One region of the Salipaludibacillus agaradhaerens genome, then DNA from elsewhere that is predicted to be linked to it. Evidence: riboswitches for the same ligand, from Rfam matches in the RefSeq annotation. Region 1 holds a riboswitch; each other region holds the start of a gene.
The links. Region 1 has a riboswitch for cobalamin ahead of BK581_RS02525 (ribonucleoside-diphosphate reductase subunit alpha). Riboswitches for the same ligand answer to the same signal wherever they lie in the genome.

Region 1 (3,286 bases):
TGTAACAGGAATTTTATAATTCTTTTTCTCTTCAGCATATTCCTTCTTAAAAATAGGATCGATTGATGCGGAAGATCCAGCAATAAGTGATGTACTTGAATTAGGAGCAACAGCTAAAAGATAGCCATTCCGTAACCCATTTTCACTGACGGCGTGTTGTAAGCTTGTCCAACGGTCACTCTTATAATCCCGTGAGGTAAAATATTCGCCCGTTTCATAGTCAGAGCCTTTAAACGCAGGATAGGCTCCTTTTTCTTTCGCCAGTTCCATACTTGCTTTCACTGTATAAAAATGAATATCTTCGTACAGTTCATCAGCATACTGCACAGCCTCTTCTGTTTCCCAAGCTATTTTTTTGTCGGCCAATAAGTGATGCCATCCAAACGTGCCTAATCCAATAGCGCGATATTTTTGATTCGTTATTTGTGCTTGTGGAACTTCAATCGTATTCAATTCAATCACGTTATCGAGCATGCGGACTTGTATGTTTATAAGCCTTTCAATGACATCATCCTTTACTGCTTTAGCCAGTGAAATAGAACTTAAATTACACACCACGTAATCTCCTGCTTGCTTTTTAGTAATAATCTCACCATCAGCACTAATTTCTTCTTGTACAGTAGTAGAGCTCATATTTTGCATAATTTCTGTACACAAATTAGAAGAGTAAATCATACCTTTATGTTTGTTAGGATTCATCCGATTAACGGTATCCCGATAAAACATATAAGGTGTGCCCGTTTCAAGTTGAGCGATCATAATGCGTTTCATAATGTCGATGGCAGGAACACGCTCTGATGAAAGGTCTTCATTCGCTACACATTGTTCATAATGCTCACGGAAACTCCCCTTGCCTTGTTCTTCATCATAAAAATCCTCTAGAGAGAACCCCATAACTTCTCTAACTTCATGTGGATCAAACAAATGCCAGTCTTCACGCGCTTCAACTTTTTCCATAAATAAATCTGGAAGACACACACCAGTGAACAAATCATGCGTTCGTTGACGTTCATCACCATTATTTAATTTAGCGTCTAGAAAAGGAAAAATATCTTTATGCCAAACATCTAAGTAAACCGCAATAGCACCTTGTCTTTGACCTAATTGATCTACGCTAACAGCTGTATTGTTTAACTGCTTCATCCATGGTAACACGCCTGAGGATGTTCCTTTAAACCCTTTAATAGATGACCCTCTCGCTCTAATTTTACCTAGATAAATACCTAAGCCTCCGCCATTTTTACTCACTGTAGCGGCATCTGTATTACTATCGAAAATACCTCGTAAACTATCATCGACTGTGTCAATAAAACAACTTGACAACTGTCCGTGTGTTTTTCCAGCATTCGCTAACGTCGGTGTTGCCACAGTCATATAGAGATTAGACAGGGCCCAGTAAGCTTCTTTAACAAGGTCAAGTCGCTTAGCTTCAGCTTCGTTTTTCATAAGGCTCATAGCAATTACCATGAATCGCTCTTGTGGCAATTCAAGTAAACGGCCATCGTGAGAACGAGCCAGATAACGATCAGCTAATGTTTTGAGTCCAATATATGTAAAGAGCTGATCTTTAGTTTCATCTATCCAGCTTTCCATCAGTGCATAATCTTCTGTTGTGTAAACGTTGAGAAGCTCTTTTTGATAAAAACCATCATTTACAAGCTTTGTAATTAATGAACCGAATTGTTCATAAGCAGGAATACCTCGATTGTTCGCTATTTCCTCTTTAAGCTGCAAAGAATATAAGTTTGCCGCAACGAATGTCCAATCGGATTCCTCAGCTGTAAGCTGATCTAACGCTGCAGTAATAAGGGCTGTTTTGTCATTGTGCAATTCAATTCGTCTTAAATACGGCTCCCATGTTAAATGAGGAAATCGATTTTGCAAGACGTTGTTAACGTGATGTTCATTTGTCTTTTGTGCTATCCCTTGTGTCATTTTTGTCATCCTTCCATCAATCAAATTAGTCATTAAAAAAACCCTCCCAGTCGGGAAGGTGTTAAAACGGCAGAGTGCGTCAGCTAAAAGCGACATTGTTCACGATAGTTAACAAATCGCTACTAGGATCTTCTACCGTTTCAAACACTCACCCCCCGAAGGTCAGAAACTTGAGAAAAACAGGCAGGTCTCCTGACTTATGCCTCATCCTTTATGAGCCTTCCCATATTAGACTATTTAAAAATAATCTTCAACAGTGGTCTCTCATATCGTCAGCAAATTACAGTTGCGGGGACAGTTCCGGACTTGCACCGGATTCCCTTTCAAGCTCGATTAACAAGCACCTGTTTTTCTTAATTTAATATCATATATACCATATATAGATTTATTTTTCGGTGAACCATCTATATGATGATGTTACTAGCATAACGTTATTTGCTAAAAGATGCAATCTTTTTTTCTTATTAAAACGTCTTGATTATTTTATCTGATTCTAGTAAAATACCGGACTTGTGAGTATTTAAAAGGTTAGGCTGCTTAATTAATGTAGTAAAGTCTCATAAATTATAATGCCCTCTTCCAACTCATAGTCATTTATAGATTTAGCATGATGAAAGGAGTTTTATTATGTTTGCCCCTGCATCTTATATTACGAGGCAGGATAAAAATAAAGAAACACTACAAATCGAGTATGAAAAACTTGAATTCCAACTATTACGTATGCAAGAAAACCTGAAACAGATTGCAAAAAAATGGTCGATTCTCGGAATTGAACAAACAAAATTAGGAAAGTGGACGATTATTTATGCTTCCGATAACGGAGAAGTATGTAAAATTATGGCACACGATTGTGAAACGCCATTTAATGGAACCTGGGACTTCTCGATTCACGCTTCTTACAAAGAAGATTTTCATATTCAAATAGATGATATAAGAGGTGAGCAAAATCAAGGCTTTGGCTCTGTATGTATGTCGTATTTTAAACAATATATAGAAGAGCAAAATATGCGTAAAATTTCAGGCTATATCTCACCGAGAGATTGGGACCATCTCGAGCGTTTACTTCATTTTTATAAAAAACATGACTTTACCGTTTCTGTCGATTATGAAAATCAGCAAGGTACTATCGATTGGCAGCCTTTTTAGCCTTTTATTCTATTACGTTATGAAAGGCCCTCTTTAAGACAGTGAGGGCCTTTCTATCACTTACACCGTTAATCGTCTCTATCTATGTGATCGTAGCCTAAGGATGCCAGTTTTGTTAGTAATTGCTCATAATAGTTATCTGACAATCTTCCTTTTGCCCCTCTCAAGATTTCTTCCCCATAATGACGTGGTGGGCAAGTCTCAG
Region 2 (3,286 bases), 1.1 Mb from region 1:
CGTTGTGGTTAACGAAAAACAAAAATTCGATGCGCTCTGTCATTTACTGGATATTGATCCGCCTGAATTGGCAATCGTCTTCGGACGTACGAAGCGACGAGTTGACGAAGTCGCTGAGTCACTAGGGATTCGTGGTTTTGCGGCTGAAGGCCTCCATGGTGATATGAAGCAAGAGCGTCGTGATGCGGTCATCCGTAAGTTTAAACGAGGCGCTATCGAAATTCTTGTTGCGACAGATGTAGCTGCAAGAGGGCTCGATGTGAATAACGTCTCACACGTGTTTAACTTTGATTTACCACAAGACTCTGAAAGCTATGTCCATCGTATCGGTCGTACAGGACGTGCAGGTAAGAGTGGTATAGCATTTAGTTTTGTCACACCGAAAGAGCGAGATCACTTAAAAGTCATTGAAAAAACAACGAAAAAACCGATGAAGCAACAAGGGGTACCGACATATGAGGAAGCATTAGCAGGTCGCCAAGATAGATCTGTCAATCATTTGCAGAATTCACTTCGAAAAGGAGATTTTGAACATCTTCTCGGAGCAGCAAAATCACTTTTAGAAGAACATGACCCTGAAACACTCGTAGCTGCGGCATTAAAAACGATGACGAAGGAACCGGATCAAACGCCTGTTCATATTACTGGTGAAGCACCTGTTCGTTCTAAACGTCGTAACTCAGGACCACAAGGCGGAAATAAAAGCCAGGGTGGTTATCGAGGTGGGTCACGTCAGAGAAATGACCGTGGACGCCGTGGTGGAAAAGGCCGTGGAACTGGTGGATCTGGCGGATCTGGTGGTTCTGATGCAAAAGTAAAATCTTTGTCTTTCAAAAAGAAAAAGTAACATCTTATTTGAAGGTGTTTATTAGAGTGTGTTAAAGGGGCGATTGTCCTTTTAACACACTCTTTTTTTGATCTTTAAAATGTTTTAGGGGGTCTCGATGTTTCAGCGATGTGATCAATCTCCTCTTTGTGATTTACTAATTAGCCAAAAAAATTGGAATTTTAAAATTAATTTTAATTATTTGTTGATTTATTATCTGAGTATGTTACACTCGTTAATAACTTACCAAACTTCATATGATTCTTATCCAGAGAGGTGGAGGGACTGACCCTATGAGACCTCGGCAACCAGTACGTTCGTACACGGTGCCAATTTCAGAGGAATGCTTAGCATTTCAAAGATGAGAGAGACGTGATCTGCATTTAATACTGCTATCAACCCCTTTTCTCATCTAAATTATTAGTGAGAGAAGGGGTTTTTTACGATGGTATAACGTTCCTCAATGTAATGGTACGATTAGAAACTAGCTTCTGACCTCTCGTTTATTGAGGACGTCCTAAGCCTGTTTTCTTATAAAAACTTCATAGTCGTGAGATAGGTTCATTTAGCGTTTAATACGCTGAATGATTAAAAGGGAATCTGGTGTAAATCCAGAACGGTCCCGCCACTGTAAGTCAAGAGTGAATATGACCAAGTCACTGGAAGTCAATATCTTATTCTGGGAAGACCATATTCATGATGAGAGACGAGTCAGGAGACCTGCCTATTATCACAACACTGTTATCCTACGGGGAAATAGGGAGGTGTTAAATATCTAAGACATGTAATAGGATATTTTTAACCTTTTCAATGGTAAAAATATCCTTTTTAATTTAGGAAGGAACAACTCACTTTTAAAGGAGGAAATGAAGATGGCACTAAAAACAAGTCAATTAGGATATCCACGTATAGGGGAACAACGAGAATGGAAGCGGACGCTTGAAGCTTATTGGAAAGGGGAACGCTCAAAGGAACGATTTTACGAGGAAATGAAACAGATTCGTTTATCTCATTTACAAAAGCAACGTGATGCATATGTTGATTATATACCAGTTGGAGATTTTAGCTTTTATGATCATGTGCTGGATACGGCACTCATGTTTAACGTCATTCCAGAGCGGTTTGCAAAATCACCAGCAGACCCTTTAGATACTTATTTTGCTATGGCAAGAGGTAGTGATGATGGGGAAGCATGCGAAATGACGAAATGGTTTGATACAAATTATCACTACATTGTGCCGGAATTTCATCGAGGCTGGGTACCTAAAGTAACGACCAACTATACCCTTCAAGCATATGAAGAAGCGAAGAAAGAGTTAGGAATTGAAGCCAAGCCTGTGCTTATAGGACCATTTACATTTTTGAAGTTATCAAAGGGTTATACAAACAATGAATTTCCACAGTTGGCAGAAAAATTAGTTCCGTTGTATGAACAAGTCATATCAGAACTGTATCAAGCTGGCGCTTCACTTATCCAATTAGATGAGCCATCACTTGTTACCACATTATCAGAAGGAGATATTGAGCAGCTGAAAGGAATTTACCGTGAATTAGCTGAGAAACTTCCAGAAGTTAGCTTGTTGCTCCAAACGTATTTCGGTTCAATTGATCATTTTGAGCAAATTGTCTCACTTCCTGTTAAAGGGATTGGACTAGATTTTATTCATGATAAAGGTGTGAATTTACAAGCAATTAAAGCTCATGGGTTTCCAGAAGGCAAATTATTAGGCGCTGGTATCATTGATGGCCGTAATATTTGGAAAACAGATGTACGTGATGCGTTGTCTCTCTTAACAGAGCTACAAGAAGTTGTTCCCTCTGAACACTTACTTGTTCAGCCATCGTCGAGTTTATTACATGTGCCAGTTACATTAAAATATGAAACGAAATTAGATCAAGAACTCCTTAACGGTTTGTCGTATGCCGAGGAAAAATTGTATGAATTACACTTGTTAAAAACGATAAGCAATCATCCAACAGATGAAGCGGCGAAACAAACGTTTGAAGAGTATCAACAGTCAGTTGACACGTTTAAGCATGCCCCATTTAGAAAACTAACAGACATTTCAACTGACTCGGACTTGCCTACTGAACGAACGCATACGTATGAAGAGAGAAAAGAATTACAAGAAAAGAAATGGCACCTTCCGTTTTTACCAACGACAACGATTGGGAGTTTCCCCCAGACACGTGATGTGAAGCGAACACGTACTGAATGGCGTCGGGGAGAGCTTGATGATGACACATATGACACTTTCGTTAAGGGGAAAATTGAAAAGTGGATTACGATCCAAGAAGAAGTGGGACTAGACGTGTTTGTACACGGTGAATTCGAACGGAATGATATGGTCGAGTATTTCGGTGAAAAGCTGAATGGCTTTGCCGTAACACAAAATGGCTGGGTGCAATCATACGGCTCCCGTTGTGTAAAACCTCCGGTGGTTTATGGGAATGTGAGCT
Region 3 (3,286 bases), 1.1 Mb from region 1:
GCTGTTCAATTAGGTGAAATCACGGGGGCCACATATCCTGTTGTATCACCGCCGGCAGCACTCGTATTTGCGGCAGATCACGGTATAGCAGCTGAAGGCGTCTCGGCTTATCCTTCAGAAGTAACAGCTCAAATGGTCTATAACTTTCTTAATGGGGGAGCCGCCATTAATGTGTTAGCGAAAAAGAGCGGTGCTAGTTTTACCCTTGTGGATATAGGCGTGAATGCTGATCTTGAAGGGACAGGCTTTATTAATCAAAAAATACGTTACGGAACAGGGAATTTTTTGAAGGAAAAAGCCATGTCACGAGAGGAAGCGGAAGCTGCTATTAAAGTAGGGATTAATGTTGCTGAACAGATGATAGAAAAAGGGGCCCGTTCTCTTATATTAGGAGAGATGGGGATCGGTAATACAACTGCAAGCAGTGCCCTGTTAGCTTGCATCACGGATAAAGAAGTGAGTGAGATTGTTGGCAGAGGGACAGGGGTTAGTGATGACATATTGCGTCATAAAGAGGCAGTTATTAAACAAGCACTTCTATTCCATAATCCTAATCAGTATGATGCCATTGATATGTTGGCGAAAGTAGGTGGATTAGAAATTGCTGGCATGGCTGGTGCGATGCTCGGTGGGGCTGCTCATCGCGTACCTATCCTCGTAGACGGATTTATTTCCACTGTCGCTGCAAATGTGGCCGTTATGCTCGCGCCAAACGTGAAGGATTACCTTATTTTTGGCCACTTATCACAGGAACAGGGCCATCGTGTAGCATTAGAGAGATTGGCAGAAAGCCCATTACTAGATTTGAATTTGCGGCTCGGAGAAGGAACAGGTGCAGCACTTGCTTTTTCACTGGTAGAAGCGTCAGTCGCCATTTTAACTGAGATGGCAAGCTTTGAGGAAGCAAATGTGTCTAAAGAAAAAAAGGAAAGCTAAATTCAAATTTACAACGAGCACGAACTCATTTATACTGAGTTAGGTAAGGTATGCAGCAGAAAAAATATTTTTTTCTGCTTCGTTACCCAATTATGACATGTAATGAATGACATTGCGGATAGGTCCTAATATTAGGATAATAGGGAAGCTGGTGTGAATCCAGCGCGGTCCCGCCACTGTAAACAGAAAGGTAACCGCGTATTACCACTGTGTAGAGTCACCTGCATGGGAAGGAGCGGTATACCGTTACTCTGTAAGTCAGGAGACCTGCCTACCCGTGTTAGTTAAGCTCCTTCGAGGAAAAGGATGTTTAGTGTCTGTAGCCTGTTCCCTGCTATGAACAGGTCCATGCATACTGGTCGAATTGGACAGGCATGCTTGATACGGCTTAATCATCTTACGCTAGTCCTCTACGGGCTGCGTTTTTTTTCGTAGCGAAAAAATCATAATTGACTGATAGGCTAGACATGATAACTGTCAGTCTAACATGACTTAAGATTTATCGAGGTTAAACCTATATCGTTGAATAGCAGACGTTAAGACATGAAGCGGCACAAAATAGAGGGGGATAAGATTGATGAAACAATTATTAAGTAAATGGAAACAAATGAGTACGATCACAGTGTTAGCACTGATTCTGACTGCTTGTGGTGCAGCGGAAGAAAATAATGATAATACTGTAAACGTTAATAACGATAATAATGCCAATGAAACTGTGGAAGGGGACTTCCCTGTTACAGTGACTGATGGTGTTGGACAAGAAGTGACGATTGAAGAAACACCTGAAACGATTGCATCATTACTTCCGAGCAGCACGGAGATCGTGTTTGAACTAGGTGCTGGGGACCGCATGATCGGTGTATCAGAATATTGTAATTTCCCAGAAGAAACGGCTGATATTCAAATCATTGGCGCACAGGATATGGATGCAGAATTAATCCTTTCTTTGAGTCCTGATCTGCTATTAGTGCAAGAGTATCATTATCAAAATCATGAGGATGTTTTAAACGAATATGAAGAAGCAGGCATTGATGTCCTCGTTATGGGTAGTGCTGAATCTTTTGAAGAAACGTATGACACCATTCATATGATTGGTGAAGCGACAGGGACGAGTGACGAAGCAAATCAGATTGTTACAAGTATGGAAGAGCGATTAGAAGAAATCCGTGAGCAGGCAGAAACGATTCCAGAAGAAGATCGCCAAACGGTATGGGTAGAAGTTGGCCCATCACCTGATATTTTCACAACTGGACAAGGCACGTTCATGCACGAAATGCTTGAAGCTATTAATGCTACAAACGCTGCTGAAGAAGAGTCCGGTTGGGTTCAATTCACTGAAGAAGAGATTGTCACACTAGAGCCAGACGTGATTGTTACGACGTATGGCTATTATATCGACAATCCTGAAGCTGACGTGTTAGCTCGTGACGGTTGGTCAGAAGTGCCGGCGGTTCAGAACGAAAGAGTGTATGATGTGGATAATGACACAGTTACCCGTCCTGGTCCTCGTCTAATCGAAGGAGTGGAAACTCTTGCAAAACTCGTTTATCCGGATGTTTTTGAATAATCGTGTTGCGTGGATATATATACTGGCAGGAGGATTTGTACTCGGTACAATCCTCCTTGCTCTCTTTTGGAGCAGTGTCACAGTCCCTATTCCTCATATTATTCATATTATTATTGAACGGACCACAGGGCATGTTTGGCTGACAGATGTACCGGCAAATGAAGTGCCAATCATTTGGAACATTCGTTTACCTAGAGTCATTTTAGCATTTTGTGTAGGGGCATCACTGGCGTTAGCTGGGGCAGCTTTCCAAGGACTGCTGCGAAATCCGTTAGCAGATCCTTATACGATCGGTGTCTCCTCAGGGGCTGCATTGGGCGCGGTAATCGTGATTTTTTTTCAAATCTCACTTCCTATCTTAGGCGTTTTTACCCAACCTATTATCGCGATTATTTTTGGTTTTCTAACATTAATGCTCGTGTTCGGTCTTGTGAAAATGACAAGCAGAAGCATGGCCATCGAGACGATTATTTTAGCCGGTATTATTATAAGTTCTTTTATGGGGGCTATCGTGTCCTTAATCATTGCACTCGGCGACCAAAACGAAATGACGCAAATTATTTACTGGCTTTATGGAAGTGTCAGTTTGCGAGGTTGGAGCCATGTCCAGCTTATTTTGCCGTTTATGATCGTTGGTTCATTAATTTTACTGTATCATTATCGTGAACTGAATGCTCTCGCTCTTGGTGAAGAAGCGGCAGAACATATCGGCGTCGATGTGAGGAGAGGGAAGATTTTTCTCTTAATTGGAGCATCGTTGCTGACAGGATCAGCTGTGGCTGT

Region 2: another riboswitch for cobalamin. It lies ahead of metE (5-methyltetrahydropteroyltriglutamate--homocysteine S-methyltransferase); the one in region 1 lies ahead of BK581_RS02525 (ribonucleoside-diphosphate reductase subunit alpha).
Region 3: another riboswitch for cobalamin. It lies ahead of BK581_RS07890 (ABC transporter substrate-binding protein); the one in region 1 lies ahead of BK581_RS02525 (ribonucleoside-diphosphate reductase subunit alpha).

Annotation. Positions count from the first base shown of each region.
Region 1 covers NZ_KV917378.1:540,594-543,879, reverse strand. The annotation lists gene BK581_RS02525 (ribonucleoside-diphosphate reductase subunit alpha) at 1-1,935, opposite strand, end outside; cobalamin riboswitch at 2,101-2,298, opposite strand; gene BK581_RS02520 (hypothetical protein) at 2,563-3,081, shown strand; gene BK581_RS02515 (gamma-glutamylcyclotransferase) at 3,150-3,286, opposite strand, start outside.
Region 2 covers NZ_KV917378.1:1,604,714-1,607,999, reverse strand. The annotation lists gene BK581_RS07745 (DEAD/DEAH box helicase) at 1-847, shown strand, start outside; SAM riboswitch class I at 1,088-1,194, shown strand; cobalamin riboswitch at 1,367-1,568, shown strand; gene metE (5-methyltetrahydropteroyltriglutamate--homocysteine S-methyltransferase) at 1,693-3,286, shown strand, end outside.
Region 3 covers NZ_KV917378.1:1,641,515-1,644,800, reverse strand. The annotation lists gene cobT (nicotinate-nucleotide--dimethylbenzimidazole phosphoribosyltransferase) at 1-936, shown strand, start outside; cobalamin riboswitch at 1,040-1,225, shown strand; gene BK581_RS07890 (ABC transporter substrate-binding protein) at 1,514-2,503, shown strand; gene BK581_RS07885 (FecCD family ABC transporter permease) at 2,469-3,286, shown strand, end outside.